Regions from separate parts of the Rhodobacter capsulatus SB 1003 genome, predicted to be linked through region 1. Evidence: riboswitches for the same ligand, from Rfam matches in the RefSeq annotation. Region 1 holds a riboswitch; the other holds the start of a gene.

Region 1 (7,883 bases):
CGCTGGAGAATTTCGCCCGCACCGGGGCGGTTCTGGCCATTCACCTCTCCGTGCATGTGCTTGACGAGGTTGTGCAAAAACTGGTGCCGCATTACGGCGAAGATTGTCCGGTCGCCATCGTCTGGCGCGCAAGCTGGCCCGATCAGCGCGTCGTCCGGGCGACGCTGGCCACGCTGCAGACCAGCCTTGGCGCCGAGCTGGAGCGCACGGCGCTGATCCTGGTCGGCCGGTCGCTGGCGACCGAGGATTTCGACGAAAGCCGTCTTTACGCGGGCGATTACGACCGCCGCTACCGGCCGCTTGGCACGCATCCGCGCTTTCCGGAGGGCAGCGAATGAGCGGTTTCGTTTCTTTCGTCTCCTCGGGCCCGGGCGATCCGGAGCTTCTGACGCTGAAAGCTGCCGACCGGCTCGCCAAGGCCGATGTGGTGCTGTTCGACGATCTTTCCGCCGGGGCCGATCCTGGGGCCATGCCCGCCCGGGGGGCCGAACTCATCGCGGTCGGCAAGCGGGCCGGGCGGCCCTCGCCGAAGCAGGATCATGTGAGCCGCTTGCTCGTCGATCATGCGCTGACCGGGCAACGGGTGGTGCGGCTGAAATCGGGCGATTCCGGGCTTTTCGGCCGGCTTGAGGAAGAACTGGACGCGCTGACCGGCGCGGGCATCGGCTACGAGATCATCCCCGGCGTGCCCTCGGCCTGCGCCGCCGCCGCCGCGTCCGGGCTGCCGCTGACCCGCCGTCTGACCGCGCGGCGGGTGCAATTCGTCACCGGCGCCGATGTGACGGGCGATCTGCCCGAGGGGCTGAACTGGGCGGCGCTGGCCGACAAGGGGGCGACGACCGTCGTCTTCATGGGCAAGCGCACCTTTCCGAAACTGGCCGCCGATCTGATCGCGCATGGGCTGGCCCCCGATACGCCCGCGCTTCTGGCCGAGGCCGTGGGCCACCCCGGGCAAAGCGTCACCCGCTCGACCGTGACCGATCTTGCCGCAAGCCTTGCCGCGGAACGCTCCGACAAGCCCGCGCTCATTCTTTATGGTCCGCTTTACGCGCCGGAGGCCTGAGATGATCGAGCTTTCCCTGATCGGCATCGGCACCGGCAATCCGCGCCACATCACCGGGCAGGCGGTCGATGCGATGAATGCCGCCGATCTGATCCTGATCCCGCTCAAGGGCGCCGACAAATCCGATCTGGCCGGGCTGCGGCGCCAGATCTGTGCCGCGCATCTGACGAACCCGGCCACCAAGGTCATCGACTTCGCGCTGCCCGTCCGCGACGCGTCGAACCCCTCCTATCGCAAGGGGGTGGACGACTGGCACGATGCCATCGCCGAGACCTGGCTTTCGGAAATCACCGCGCATGTTCCGGGGCTTGAGGGGCGGGTGGCGCTGCTCGTCTGGGGCGATCCCTCGCTTTATGACAGCACCTTGCGCATCGCCGAACGGCTGAAATCCCGCCTGCCGCTCACGACGAAAGTCATCCCCGGCATCACCGCGATTCAGGCGCTTTGCGCCGCCCATGCGATTCCGTTGAATGACATCGGCGCGCCGGTCGTCATCACGACGGGGCGGCAATTGCGCGATCACGGCTGGCCCGCGGGCACCGAGACGGTGGTGGCGATGCTGGACGGTGAATGCTCGTTTCAAAGCCTGCCGCCCGACGGGCTGACGATCTTCTGGGGCGCCTGTGTGGCCATGCCCGAAGAGGTGCTGATCAGGGGGCCCGTGGCCGAGGTCACCGATGAAATCCTGCAGGCCCGCGCCGATCTGCGCGCCCGGCACGGCTGGGTGATGGACATCTACCTGCTGCGTCGCAATGTGCCCGCGGCGTGACGCTTCCCGGCCTTGACCTCGCCCCGCGGCGCGGCTACTCCAACAGGCGATGGTTCCCAACTGGACGGGATTAATAGGGAACACGGTGAGGATTACCCATCAGGGGCCTAATCCGTGGCTGCCCCCGCAACTGTGAGCGGCGAGACGACGGTCGAAGACCACTGGCCCCCCCGATCCACCGGGGAGAACGGCCGGGAAGGTGACCCGAGTTGATCGAACCGCAAGTCAGGAGACCTGCCATCGCTCTGGCGTCGCAAGCCTTCCCGGGGCGGGGTGTCTCCGGTCAATCCGAAAGCGGCGCGTTCGATGTGGAGTTGTTCGCATGCATATCATGGAGGGCTATCTGCCCGTCACCCATGCCATTGGCTGGTCCCTTGCCGCCGGCCCCTTTGTCGTCGCGGGCGCGGTGAAGATCCGCAAGATCGTCGCCGAGCGTCCCGAGGCCCGGATGACCCTTGCCGCCTCGGGGGCCTTTGCCTTCGTGCTCTCGGCGCTGAAAATTCCGTCCGTCACCGGCTCGTGCTCGCATCCGACCGGCACCGGGCTGGGCGCGGTCGTCTTCGGCCCCTCGGTCATGGCAGTGCTTGGGGTGATCGTGCTGCTGTTTCAGGCGCTTTTGCTGGCGCATGGCGGTCTGACGACGCTTGGCGCCAATGCCTTCTCGATGGCGATCGTCGGGCCCTGGGTGGCCTGGGGCGTCTATAAACTGGCGGGCAAGGCCGGGGCCTCGATGGCGGTGGCGGTGTTTCTGGCCGCTTTCCTCGGCGATCTGGCGACCTATGTGACCACCTCGCTGCAGCTGGCGCTGGCTTACCCCGATCCGGTTTCGGGCTTCCTCGGCGCGGCGCTGAAATTCGGCTCGGTCTTCGCGCTGACGCAGATCCCGCTGGCGATTGCCGAGGGCTTCCTGACCGTGATCGTCGTCGATGCGCTGGCGGGCAAGGTCGATGACAAGGACAAATTGCGCATTCTGGCCGGGGAGGCACGCTGATGAGCAGCAAACGGACATTGTGGCTGCTGGCCGGAACCGTGGCGCTGGTGGTGGTGCCGCTTCTGATGGGCGGGGAATTCGGCGGTGCCGACGGGCAGGCGGCCGAGCTGATCGAGGCGACCGTGCCGGGCTTTGCCCCCTGGGCCGATCCGCTCTGGGAGCCGCCGAGCGGCGAGGTTGAAAGCCTGTTCTTCGCGCTGCAGGCGGCCCTTGGCGCCTTTGTCGTGGGGCTGGTGATCGGCCGCCGTCAGGGTGCCGCAAAGACCCGCGAGCAGAACGCCCCCGCGCCCCGGTCCTTCCCCGCGGAATGAGTATCGCCTCGATCGATCGGGTCGCCGCGCAAGGCCGCTGGCGCAACCGCCCGCTGGCCGAGAAGTGCCTGATCGGTCTTGGTTTTCTGGCGCTTGCCGTGACCGTGCCGCCGTTTCCGGGCGCGGTTCTGGTCACGGTCGCGATCCTGGCCTTCACCTTTCTGGGCGCTCGGGTGCCTTTGCGCTTCTGGGCCGCGGTCGCGGTGCTGCCGCTGGGCTTTCTGACCACCGGGGCCGCGGTGCTGCTGATCCAGATCGGACCCGACGGCATCGGCCTTGCGCCTCAGGGCCCGGCCAAGGCCGCCGCGCTGGTGATGCGGGCCAGCGCCGCGACCTGCTGCCTTCTGTTTCTCGCCACCACCACGCCCGCCGCCGATCTGCTCTCCGGTCTGCGCCGCTGGCGCGTGCCCGCCGAACTGATCGAGATTGCACTTTTGACCTATCGCTTTGTTTTCATTCTGGCCGAGGAAGCGGCGGCGATGACCACCGCGCAGCGCGCGCGTCTGGGCCATGCCACCCGGCGGCGCTGGCTGCGCTCGACCGCACAGGTGATCGCGGCGCTGCTGCCGCGCGCGCTCGACCGCGCCCGGCGTCTTGAAACCGGGCTTGCGGCGCGCAACTGGCAGGGCGAGATGCGGGTACTTTCGACCCGGCCCGCGGCCTCGCCGCTTGTGCTTGGCCTGATCCTGACCTTGCAAGCCGCGATCCTTGCGGCCGGAGTGTTGCTGTGACCCCGATCCTGGCCGCCGAGGCCCTGACTTACGCTTTCCCGGGCGGCGTGAAAGCGCTTGATGATCTCTCGCTTGCCGTGCCGCAGGGCGAAAGCCTGGCCATCCTTGGCCCGAATGGCGCCGGAAAATCGACGCTGCTTTTGCATCTGAACGGCACGTTGCGCCCGCAATCGGGCCGGGTGCTGCTGGGGGGCACCGCCACCGGCCATTCCCGCAAGGATCTGACCGACTGGCGCCGCCGCGTCGGTCTTGTGTTGCAGGATGCCGACGACCAGCTTTTCGCCGCGACGGTTTTCGAGGATGTCTCTTTCGGGCCCTTGAACCTTGGCCTCTCCGAGGCCGAGGCCCGCGCCCGGGTTGAAGAGGCCCTTGCGGCGCTCTCGATTTCCGATCTGCGCGACCGGCCCACGCATATGCTCTCGGGCGGGCAGAAGCGGCGCGTGGCGATTGCGGGCGCGGTGGCGATGCGCCCCGAGGTGCTGTTGCTCGATGAACCCACCGCCGGGCTTGATCTGGCCGGGACCGAGCAGCTTCTGACCCTGTTGCACGGGCTGCGCGCCGCGGGCATGACGCTGGTCTTTTCCACCCATGATGTCGAACTCGCCGCCGCTCTGGCGGACCGGGTGGCGCTCTTTCGCACCGGCCGCGTTCTGGCCGAGGGGGCGGCCGCGGCGGTGCTCTCCGACCGCGCGACGCTGGCACAGGGTGGGCTGCGCCCGCCCCTGGTGATCGATCTGGCGCTTTCGCGCGCGCGATCACGGCCTTTTGGCCCCCGAAGCGCGCTGCCGCGGACCCGCGACGCGCTTGCGGCGCAGATGGCGGGCTGGACCCGGCGTTAGCCCGGTTTTCCTTGCCCGCGCCTTGCGTTACCTTGCCGCCATGGATCAGACGCCCGCCCCCCAACCCCCTTTGCCCGCCTCGGTCGGCGTCCTTGTCATCGGCGCGGGGCTGGCCGGGCTTTGCGCTGCGATCGAGGCGGCGCGGGCGGGCGCCTCGGTGCTGGTGCTCGACGCCGCCCCCCCGGCGCGGCTGGGCGGCAATGCCCGGCACGGGCGCAACATCCGCGTCGCTTCGGACATCGAGACGCCGTTTCAGCGCGACAGCTACCCGGCCGAGGAGTTCGAGCGCGATCTGCTCCGCGTCGGCGCGGGCGATCCGGATCTCGCCCGGGTGCTGGCCGAGGGCTCGCGCGATCTGGCGGACTGGCTTTTGGCGCAGGGCGTGCGGCTGGAACCCTGGGCCGCGGGCAATCTGCCCTATTCCCGCCGCACGGTGTTTTTGCGCGGCGGCGGTCAGGCGCTGACGAATGCGCTTCTGTCCCGGGCGCGGCGTCTGGGCGTCGAGATCCGCGCCGGGATCGCCGTCGACCGCCTGCCGCCCGAGGCCTTCGATCCGGCGCATGACGGCCCGCTGACGGTCACGGTCGGCACGCATCGGATCACCACGCAGGCGCTGGTTCTGGCCTCGGGCGGTCTTGGGGCGAACCGCGACTGGCTGGCAAAGACGCACGGCCCCCGAGCCGATCACATCGCCAACCGCGGCACGCCCGAACAGCTGGGCGGTCTGCTGTTGCAGGCGCTGGCAGAGGGCGCGCAGGCGGCGGGGCTGCCCGGCGATGGCCATGTCGTCGCCGTCGATCCGCGCGCACCCTTTCACGATGCGGGCATCGTCAGCCGGGTGGACGGGATGCAGCACGGGATCGTCGTCGGCGCCGATGGCCGCCGCTTTGCCGATGAAGGCGCGATCCGGGGCCCCGAGCGCCATTCGGTCTGGGCGCGCCAGCTGCTTTCCCGCCCCGATCCGCGCGCCTGGATCCTTCTGGGGGCTGACGCCGCAAAGACGCTGCCGCCGATGGCCTGCCCGCCGCTTTCGGCCGACACGCCCGAGGCTTTGGCCGGGCTTTGTGGCATCGACCCCGGGGGGCTGGCCGAGACGCTGAACCGCCCGCCGGATCCGCCGCGCACGGGCGAAATCATGCCGCTGGTTGTGCCCTTGCACGCCATCCCGATGATCCCCGGCATCGGCTTCACCCGCTACGGGCTGGTGGTGGACGCCTTTGCCCGGGTGCGTCTGAACGATGCCGTCGCCCCCAGACTTTTCGCAGCCGGAACAAATATGTGCGGGGCGATTCTGGGACAGGGCTATCTGTCGGGCGCGGGGCTGACCATCGCCGCCGTCTTTGGCCGCATCGCCGGGCGCGCGGCGGCCAGGCTTGCGCCAAAGGTCCGTTCCCTGTCGCAGCCGTTGCCGTCCCGTCCCGTTGTCATCGACCCCGTGCCCGACCCCTTCGCCGAGGCGAAACGGGCGCTGAACCTGTGCAACAGCTGCGGCTTTTGCACCGGGCTTTGCGCCGTCTTTCCCGCCGCGCAGGGCCGCCCCGATCTGACCCGGGGCGATCTGCGCCATCTGGCGCATCTGTGCCACGATTGCCGGTCCTGCCTGCATGATTGCCAATATGCCGCCCCGCACGCCTTCGGCATCAACCTGCCCGCGACGCTGGCCGACGTGCGCCGCGCCGAGTATCGTGAGCCCTTGCGCCCGGCGCAGGCGCTGTTTGCGCTTTGCTGTGTGCTGCCGCCGCTTCTGCTGCTGACCCTGCAACCGCTCGAACGGGTTTTCGCTAGTCACACCGGCCCCGGCGCCTTTTACGCGCTGATCCCGCATCCGGTGATGGCCGGGGCGACGGGGGCGGTGATGGGCCTTGCCGCGCTGGGGCTGGCGCTGCGGCTGGCGCTCTTCTGGCGGGCCGGGCGCGGGCCGGTGCCGGTCGATGCGCCCGCCTTGCGGGCCGGGATTGTCGACGCGCTGACCCTGCGCAACCTTGCCGATTGCGAGGATCGCGCGGGCCCCGCCGGGCGGCTGCGCCGGATTGCGCATCATCTTTTGGCGGGCGGCTTCGGGCTGACCTTTCTGGCCACCGTGGCCGGGTTCGTGTTGCACAAGTTGGGCCAGCCCGCGCCCTATCCGCTGCTCAGCGCGCCGGTGATCCTGGGCACCTCGGGCGGCGTGGCCATGCTGGCGGGGCTGGCGCTGATGTCCTTGCGCCCCGATCCGCTGAAGACGCCCGCGATGGCGCGCTCCGACCGTTTCTTGCGGGGGCAGCTGGCCTTGCTTGCAGGCACGGGGCTGGCGCTTCTGGCGCTGCGCGACACCCCGGCGATGGGGCTTTTGCTGGCGCTGCATCTGGGGGCGGTCGCGGGGGCGGTGCTGGGCCTGCCCTTTAGCAAGCTGTCCCATGGCGGCTGGCGGCTGATCTCGCTGATCCGCGCCGCGGCCGAGGCGCGGGCGCGGCAGCGTGACAGGGCCCGGCTTGACAGGGCCCGCAGCAAGACCGCATCAGGGCCCGACCGGGCGGGAGGGGAAAGATGAGCGAGGGACCGAAGGGTCTTGCGATTGCCGCACCGGCCTCGGGCTCGGGCAAGACGACGCTGACGCTGGGGCTGTTGCGGGCGCTGACCCGGCGGGGGCTGCGCGTGCAGCCGTTCAAGAACGGGCCCGATTACATCGACCCCGCCTTTCACGCCGCCGCCGCCGGGCGGGCCAGTTTCAACCTGGATGGCTGGGCGATGGACCGGCCGCAGCTGCATGCGCTGGCGGGCCAGGCGGCGGGCGCCGATCTGGTGATTTTCGAAGGCGCGATGGGGCTTTATGACGGGCCCGCCGATCCGGGCCGGTCGGGGCGCGGCACCAGTGCCGAGATCGCGCGGATGTTTGGCTGGCCCGTCGTTCTGGTGCTCGATGTCAAGGGGCAGGGGCAATCGGCGGCGGCAACCGCGCTTGGCTTTGCCCGCCACCCCGAGGCGCCGCCCCTGGCGGGGGTGATCCTGAACCATGTCGCCAGCCCCCGGCACGAGGCGATGATCCGCGCCGAGATGGACCGGCTCGGCCTGCGCGTTCTGGGCGCGCTGCCGCGCCGGTCGGATCTGAGCCTGCCCGAGCGGCATCTGGGGCTGGTGCAGGCCGAGGAACAGGCGGGGCTTGAGGCGACGCTGGAGGCGCTCGCCGATTTCGTCGCCGC
Region 2 (7,883 bases), 1.4 Mb from region 1:
GGGATGTTCAGCCCCGCCCGTTTCGCCGCCGCCAGAACGGTTTCGCCCGGCGCGCAGGCGGTGCTGACCCCCGAGGCGGTGAAACGGATCTCGGCGGCCTCCGATGCCTCGGGCAGCGCTTCGGGCGCGGTCTCGGGCGGGCCGAAGCTTTCCTGATGATAGCGATTCATGTCGAAGCCCAGCGCCGCAAGGCTGTCCTTGACCCCGCGCATGAAGGGCTCGGGACCGCAGCAGAACACCTCGCGCTCCAGATAATCGGGCGCCATCAGCCCCAGCATGATCTGGTTCAGACGGCCGCGAAAGCCGTGCCAGACGCTGAAGGGCTCGACCTCCTCGACCGTGAAGCGCAGCTGCAAGCCGGGCACCCGCGCCGCGAATTGCTCGAGCCGCGGCCGGAAGATGATGTCCGAGGGCCGCCGCGCCGCATGGACAAAGACGATATCGGGCATCTCGCCGCTGTCCCAGGCCCAGGTCGTCATCGACATCATCGGCGTGATCCCCGAGCCCGCCGAGATCAACAGATATTTCCGCGCCGGATGGCGGCGCAGGCTGAACTCGCCCGCGGGGCCGTGTGCCCGCAGCCGCATCCCCGGTTTCAGCTGCTCGATCAGCCAGCGCGAGCCCACCGACCCGGGCTGCGCCTTCACCGTCACCGAGAGCGACAAGGGCCGCGAGGGCGAGGAGGAGATCGTATAGGTCCGGCTGACCGGCTGACCCGGCACCGGCAGATCCAGCGTCAGGAACTGCCCGGGCAGGTAGTCGAACCACGCGCCCGAAGGCGCGCGGAAGGTGATCGTGGCGGTATCGGCGGTTTCGGGCACCACCATCGCGCATTCCAGCGGCTCGGCATCGCTCCATGGCGCGCTGGCCCAGTTGATCCGGTCCATCGCTCACTCCGCCGCCAGCGGCGGGGCCAGCCGCGCATCCAATGTGCCGCAATACCAGTCGACGAACTGGATCACGCCCTCTTCCTGCAGCGTCGAATAGGGGCCGGGCTCATAGGCGGGGGACAGAATCCCGGCCTGATTTTCCTCGACCACCTGCCGGTCCTCGTCATTCGTCGCCATCCAGACCTCGGTCAACTCGGTCAGGTCGTAATCCACCCCCTCGACCGCATCGCCGGGGACAAGCCAGGTCGTCGTCACCTCGGTCTCGGTGGCCGAGATCGGCAGCACCCGGAAGACGATCGCATGATCGGCCAGGAAATGGTTCCAGGTGTTCGGATAATGGAAGAAAAGCAGGCTTCCGGCATCGTTGAAGGGCATCTCGCCCAGCCGTTTGCCCCGCACCGCGGCCTTGGTGCTCATGGTGTAGCTTTCAGCGCCGTTCAGCAGCGGAATGCGGGCCAGCCGCCATTGCATCTGCGGATGATGCACGAAGCGCGAGGGCAGACCCGCCGCCTCGCAGCGCGTCCAATGCGCCAGAATATCGGGGCTCGCCGCCTCGGGGCCCTCCATCGCGGTCATGCGCGGATTGTCGGAATAGGTCCGGCAGAGCGAGGGATGCGAGCCGCCGCAGTGATAGCATTCGCGGTTGTTCTCGATCACCAGCTTCCAGTTGCCCTTCTCGACGATGGTCGAGACATGGGCAACGCGCGCCTGTTTCAGCCCGGCAGGCGCCAGATAGCGGCCCAGCGTGCCCGCCAGATCGGCGATCGCGGGCGGCACCTCGGCCAGACAGATGAAGACCATGCCGCCGATATCGACGCAATGGACCTTTTTCAGCCCATGCGCGGCGGGGTTGAAATCTTCCTGCATGTCCTTGGCCCAGAGCAGTTTTCCGTCCAGGTCATAGGTCCATTGGTGATAGGGGCAGACAAGCTTCGGGCTGTTGCCCGTGGTCTTGGCGCAAAGCCGCTGGCCGCGATGGCGGCAGACGTTGTGAAAGGCGCGGATCATCCCGTCGGCGCCGCGCACCAGGATCACCGGATAGGCGCCCACCTGCAACGTCGCGTAATCGCCGGGCTTGACGAGCTGGCAGGCGGGAATGGCAAACAGCCATTCGCGGTAAAAGACCTGCGTCAGATCGGTCTGAAAGATCCCCGGATCGCAATAAAAGGGTTGCGGCAGGGAATGGTCATTGCGCCGTGCGGCAAGCTGCGCACGGATGTCGGATGCGTCTGGCATCGGCACCTCACTTGCCCCTGCCTCCCCGCAAGGGCTGGTTGGATGGATGGGCCCGGGGGCCCGGCGGTCACAGGGCTGGTTTCCGGGCTTGCAATGCGTGCTTTCGCACCCGGGCGCAGCGCCTTCCCGAACCCCGGGGTCCAGTGGCCTTGCCGTCCCTCATTGCTGACCGTTGCGGGGGCAGCGCCGGTCTTGCACCGGCTTCCCAATTCTCCCGGCCTTGCGGACGGGCACCCTGAGGCCTTCAGACTGACAGATTGTCGCAGAGGGCGCGTGCCAAAAACGACGCGCCGTCTGCGCTTTCAGACAGGATCACGCGGCCACCGCAGCGGCGGCGGGCGCGGCCGACCCCAGCACCGGGGCCAGCCAGCGCTGCACCTCGGCCAAGGCCATGCCCTTGCGGGCGGCGTAATCGGCGGCCTGATCCTGCTCGATCCGGGCCAGACCGAAATAATAGGCCTCCGGATGGCCGATATAGAGCCCCGAGACCGAAGAGCCGGGCCACATCGCCATGCTGTCGGTCAGATGCACGCCGGTCGCGGCCTCGGCCCCAAGCAGCCGGAACAGCGTCAGCTTTTCCGTGTGGTCGGGCTGGGCCGGATAGCCGGGCGCCGGGCGGATGCCGCGATAGGGCTCGCCCACCAGCTGATCGGGGGCGAAGCTTTCTTCGGGCGCATAGCCCCAATAGTCGCGCCGCACCCGCTGATGCAGGGCCTCGGCCAGGGCTTCGGCAAAGCGGTCGGCCAGCGCCTTGACCAGGATCGCGGAATAATGGTCATTGGCAGCTTCGAACCGCGCGGCGATCTCGGCTTCCTCGGGGCCCGCGGTGACCACGAAGCCGCCCAGATAATCGGGCACCGTGCCCGCAGGCGCGACGAAATCGGCCAAAGCCACATTCGGGCGGCCTTCGCGCTTGCCGGTCTGCTGGCGCAGGGTGAAGAAAGTGGCGAGGTCTTCGGTCCGGCTCTCGTCGGTGTAAAGCCGGATATCGTCGCCCACCGCCTGCGCGGGCCAGAACCCCACCACGGCGCGCGGGGTGAACCAGCGTTCGGCAATGATCTGCGCCAGCATCGCCTGGGCATCGGCGAAAAGTGCCCGCGCCGCTTCGCCCTTTTCGGCGTCATCGAGAATCCGCGGATAGACCCCCTTCAATTCCCAGGCATGGAAGAAGGGCGTCCAGTCGATATACCGCGCCACTTCGGCCAGATCCCAGTCGTCGATCACGCGCGGGCCAAGGAATTGCGGCGCGGGCACGGCATAGCCCGACCAGTCGAGCCGCAGCGCATTGGCCCGGGCCGCGGCCAAAGGCAGCCGCACCTTGGCGGCCTCGTCGCGGGCATGACGGGCGGCGATCTGCGCATAGTCCGCGCGGATCTGCGCCGCGTAATCGACCTTCTGGTTCGGGCTCAAAAGCGCCCCCACCACCCCCACGGCCCGGCTGGCATCGAGCACATAAACCGCCTGCCCGCGGCTGTAGGCGGGGGCGATCTTCACCGCCGTATGCACTTTCGACGTGGTCGCCCCGCCGATCAGCAGCGGAATGTCAAAGCCCTCGCGCTCCATTTCCGCGGCCAGATGCACCATCTCGTCCAGGCTTGGCGTGATCAGCCCGGAAAGCCCGATCGCATCGACCTTTTCGGCCCGCGCCACTTCCAGGATCTTTTGCGGCGGCACCATCACGCCCAGGTCGACGATGTCGTAATTGTTGCAGGCCAGCACGACGCCGACGATGTTCTTGCCGATGTCATGCACATCGCCCTTGACCGTGGCCATCAGGATCTTGCCCGCGGTTTCGCGCCCCTCGCCGCCGCGCGCGGCCTTTTCGGCATCCATGTAGGGCAGCAGAACGGCGACGGCCTGTTTCATCACGCGCGCCGATTTCACCACCTGTGGCAGGAACATCTTGCCCGCGCCGAACAGATCACCGACGACATTCATCCCCGCCATCAGCGGCCCTTCGATCACATGCAGCGGGCGTTCGGCCAGAAGCCTTGCGGCTTCGGTATCGGCCTCGATGAATTCGGTGATGCCATTGACCAGCGCATGTTCGAGCCGCTTTTCCACCGGCCAGTCGCGCCAGGCCAGATCGCGGGTCTTTTCCTCGCGCGCGCCGCCGCGGAAGCGCTCGGCCACCTCCAGCATCCGCTCGGTCGCGGTGCCGCCCGATTTGGGCTGGCGGTTGAGCACCACATCCTCGCAGGCCTGGCGCAGCTCGGGGTCGATCTGGTCATAGACCACCAGCTGCCCGGCATTGACGATCCCCATATCCATCCCGGCGCGGATGGCGTGGTAAAGAAACACCGCATGCATCGCCGCGCGCACGGGTTCGTTGCCGCGAAAGCTGAAGGACAGGTTCGACACCCCGCCCGAGACATGGGCATGCGGCAGGTTGGCCCGGATCCAGCGAGCGGCCTCGATGAAATCAACGCCGTAATTGTCGTGTTCTTCGATGCCCGTGGCGACGGCAAAGACGTTCGGGTCAAAGATGATGTCTTCGGGCGGAAAGCCGATCTCCTCGACCAGAATGCGATAGGCGCGGGCGCAGATGCTGGTCTTTCGGGCGAAACTGTCGGCCTGCCCCTCTTCGTCAAAGGCCATCACGACGACCGCCGCGCCATAGGCCAGACACAGCGCCGCGTGATGGCGGAAGATCTCCTCGCCCTCCTTCAGGCTGATCGAATTGACGACGGGCTTGCCCTGCACGCATTTCAGCCCGGCCTCGATCACCTCCCATTTCGAGCTGTCGATCATCACCGGCACCCGGGCAATGTCGGGCTCGGCGGCCAAGAGGTTGAGGAAGGCGACCATCGCCGCCTGACTGTCGATCAGCCCCTCGTCCATGTTGATGTCAAGGATCTGCGCGCCGTTTTCCACCTGATCGCGGGCGACATCCAGCGCGGCGGCATAGTCGCGGGCGACGATCATCTTGCGGAACCGGGCCGAGCCGGTGACATTCGTGCGCTCGCCGATGTTCACGAAGGGAATGTCGGGCGTCAGGGTAAAGGGCTCAAGCCCCGAAAGGCGCAGATAACGGCTCATGGCAGGGCCCTCGGCGGGAAAGGTTTCACGGCTTCCGCGATGGCGCGGATGTGATCGGGGGTGGTGCCGCAGCAACCGCCCACGACATTGACCAGCCCTTCGCGGGCAAATTCGGCCACCTGCGCGGCGGTCCGGTCGGGGGTTTCGTCATATTGGCCAAAGGCATTGGGCAGCCCGGCATTGGGATAGGCGCAGATCGCGCAGGGGGCGACGCCCGCCAGTTCCGCCAGATGCGGACGCATCGCACTGGCGCCCAGCGCGCAGTTCAGCCCCACGGTAAAGGGCCGGGCATGAGCCACCGAATGCCAGAACGCGGTCGGCGTCTGCCCCGACAATGTGCGCCCCGAGGCATCGGTGATCGTGCCGGAAATCATCACCGGCAGCCGCTCGCCCCGTTCGGCAAAGGCTTCGAAACAGGCGAAAATCGCCGCCTTGGCGTTCAGCGTGTCAAAGATCGTCTCGATCAGCAGGATATCGGCGCCCCCCGCGATCAGACCGCGCACCTGCTGGCCATAGGCCGTGCGCAGATCGTCGAAGGTGACGGCGCGAAAGCCCGGGTCGTTCACATCGGGCGAGAGCGAGGCGGTGCGGTTCGTCGGCCCCACCGCCCCCGCAACGAAGCGGCGCCGTCCGTCGGTGGCCTCGGCGCGGTCCATCGCCGCCCGCGCCACCCGCGCCCCCGCGGCGTTCAGGTCGAACACCGCGCTTTCCAGCCCGTAATCGGCCTGCGCGATGGTGGTGGCCGAAAAGGTGTTCGTCTCGACGATATCCGCCCCCGCCATCGCATAGCGGAAATGGATCTCCTCGATCGCTTGCGGCTGGGTCAGCACCAGCAGGTCGTTGTTGCCCTTTTGCGGATGATCGGTGGCATGGCGGCAGGCGCAGCCCGAGCCGTGGCCCAGAAAATCGTCCTCGCTCAGGCCAAGCTGCTGGATCTGCGTGCCCATCGCCCCGTCAAGGATCAAGATCCGCTGGCGCGAAAGCGCCTCAATTGCGGCAAAGGCCGCAGATCGGGGCAGGGTCTGGGTCAGCATGGCAATCTCCCTCGGGTGGAAGGCAGATAGGCCACAAGTCACCTTTCAGCAAATTCATAATCATCAGGATAATTATGAGTTCGCTCATGTCCCCATCGGACTGCGGCCGCTACCGCGCCAGATCCAGAAGCGCATCAAGGTCCAGATCGGCTTCGATTTCCGCAGCAAAAGCATCAAGGGCGGCCCCGATCCGGGCATCATGGTCCTGCACGGCGGCGGTGACGCCCAGCTGCGCCAGCCAATGGCCGCGAAAGCCCGCGGCGCCGAAAATCCCGTGCAGATAGCTGCCCATCACCTTGCCATCGGCAGAGATCGCCCCCTCGGGCCGCCCGTCAAGGGTCAGCCACGGCCGCGCCAGATCGGGGCCGAAGCTCTCGCCCATATGCATCTCGTAGCCCTGCACGCGGGCACCGCTGAGGCTGTCCCGCGCGTCGATCCTGGCCAGCCGTTTCCTTGGCCCGATCATCGTTTCCAGATCGAGAAGCCCCAGCCCCGGGGTTTCGCCGGGCGGGCCCTCGATCCCCTCCGGGTCGCGCACGACGCGGCCAAGCATCTGAAACCCCGCGCAAATACCCACGACGCGCCCGCCCCGGCGCAGATGCGCGCGGATATCGATGTCCCAGCCCTCGGCGCGCAGCGCGATGAGCGCGGCCCGGGTGGCCTTGGAGCCGGGCAGGATCACCACCGCCGCCTCGGCCGGGATCGGCTGACCGGGGCGGACCCAGCGCAGATCGACGCCCGGCTCGGCCGCCAGCGGGTCGAGATCGTCGAAATTCGCCACCCGCGGCAGGTCGGGCACCGCCACGACAAGCGCCCCCGCCGTGCCGCGCTTGCGCGCGACCCCGAGCGAGTCTTCCTCGGGCAGGCGCCTTGCCGCCTCGGACCAGCGCATCAGCCCCAGCACCGGCCAGCCGGTCTCGGCGCGGATATCGGCGGCGGCGGGGGCAAAGATCGCCGGATCGCCGCGGAATTTCGTCACGATCACGCCGCCCACCCGGGCGCGTTCGGAAGCGGTCCAAAGGTGATGATGCCCGATCACCGCCGCCGTCACCCCGCCGCGCGATTCGTCGCCCAGAAGCAGCACCGGCAGATCCGCGGCCTCGGCCAGACCCATGTTCGAAATGTCCTGCGGGCGCAGGTAGCGTTCGGCGCCGCTGCCCGCCCCCTCGATCAGCACCAGATCATGGCTGGCCGAGAGGTGATCCAGGCTCTCGATCACCTGCCCCCGCAGGCCGGGTTTCAGCGCCTGATAGTCGGCGGCGGAAAAGCGGCCCAAAACCTGCCCCTGCACCACCACCTGCGCATCGACATCGCTGTCGGGCTTGAGCAGAACCGGGTTCATGTGGACGGACAGGGGAACCCCCGCCGCCCGCGCCTGCAACGCCTGCGCCCGGCCGATCTCGCCGCCATCCGCCGTCACCGCCGCGTTGTTCGACATGTTCTGCGCCTTGAAGGGCGCCACCTTCAGGCCGCGCCGGGTGAAGGCCCGCGCCAGCCCCGCGACGAACAGGCTTTTCCCCACATCCGAGCCGGTGCCCAGCACCATCAGCCGCCGCGCCGTCATTTCGCCAGCGCCAGCAGCGCGTCCAGATCGAGGTCCTGCTCCAGCTGATCGGCCAGAGCGTCAAGCGTCGTCTCGATCTGCGCGGCGTGATCGAGGCCCGAGGCCCGCCCGCCCATCGCG

Evidence for each region. Region 1 has a riboswitch for cobalamin ahead of RCAP_RS10120 (energy-coupling factor ABC transporter permease). Riboswitches for the same ligand answer to the same signal wherever they lie in the genome.
Region 2: another riboswitch for cobalamin. It lies ahead of RCAP_RS16555 (aromatic ring-hydroxylating oxygenase subunit alpha); the one in region 1 lies ahead of RCAP_RS10120 (energy-coupling factor ABC transporter permease).

What each region holds. Positions count from the first base shown of each region.
Region 1 is NC_014034.1:2,191,320-2,199,202, reverse strand. Features, by position in the region: gene cobM (precorrin-4 C(11)-methyltransferase) at 1-338, shown strand, start outside; gene cobA (uroporphyrinogen-III C-methyltransferase) at 335-1,063, shown strand; gene cobF (precorrin-6A synthase (deacetylating)) at 1,065-1,832, shown strand; cobalamin riboswitch at 1,867-2,088, shown strand; gene RCAP_RS10120 (energy-coupling factor ABC transporter permease) at 2,155-2,823, shown strand; gene RCAP_RS10115 (energy-coupling factor ABC transporter substrate-binding protein) at 2,823-3,134, shown strand; gene cbiQ (cobalt ECF transporter T component CbiQ) at 3,131-3,865, shown strand; gene RCAP_RS10105 (energy-coupling factor ABC transporter ATP-binding protein) at 3,862-4,704, shown strand; gene cobZ (precorrin-3B synthase CobZ) at 4,745-7,234, shown strand; gene RCAP_RS10095 (cobyrinate a,c-diamide synthase) at 7,231-7,883, shown strand, end outside.
Region 2 is NC_014034.1:3,542,502-3,550,384, forward strand. Features, by position in the region: gene RCAP_RS16550 (hybrid-cluster NAD(P)-dependent oxidoreductase) at 1-887, opposite strand, end outside; gene RCAP_RS16555 (aromatic ring-hydroxylating oxygenase subunit alpha) at 891-2,126, opposite strand; cobalamin riboswitch at 2,183-2,379, opposite strand; gene metH (methionine synthase) at 2,439-5,165, opposite strand; gene RCAP_RS16565 (homocysteine S-methyltransferase family protein) at 5,162-6,199, opposite strand; gene RCAP_RS16570 (cobyric acid synthase) at 6,309-7,763, opposite strand; gene RCAP_RS16575 (cobyric acid synthase) at 7,760-7,883, opposite strand, start outside.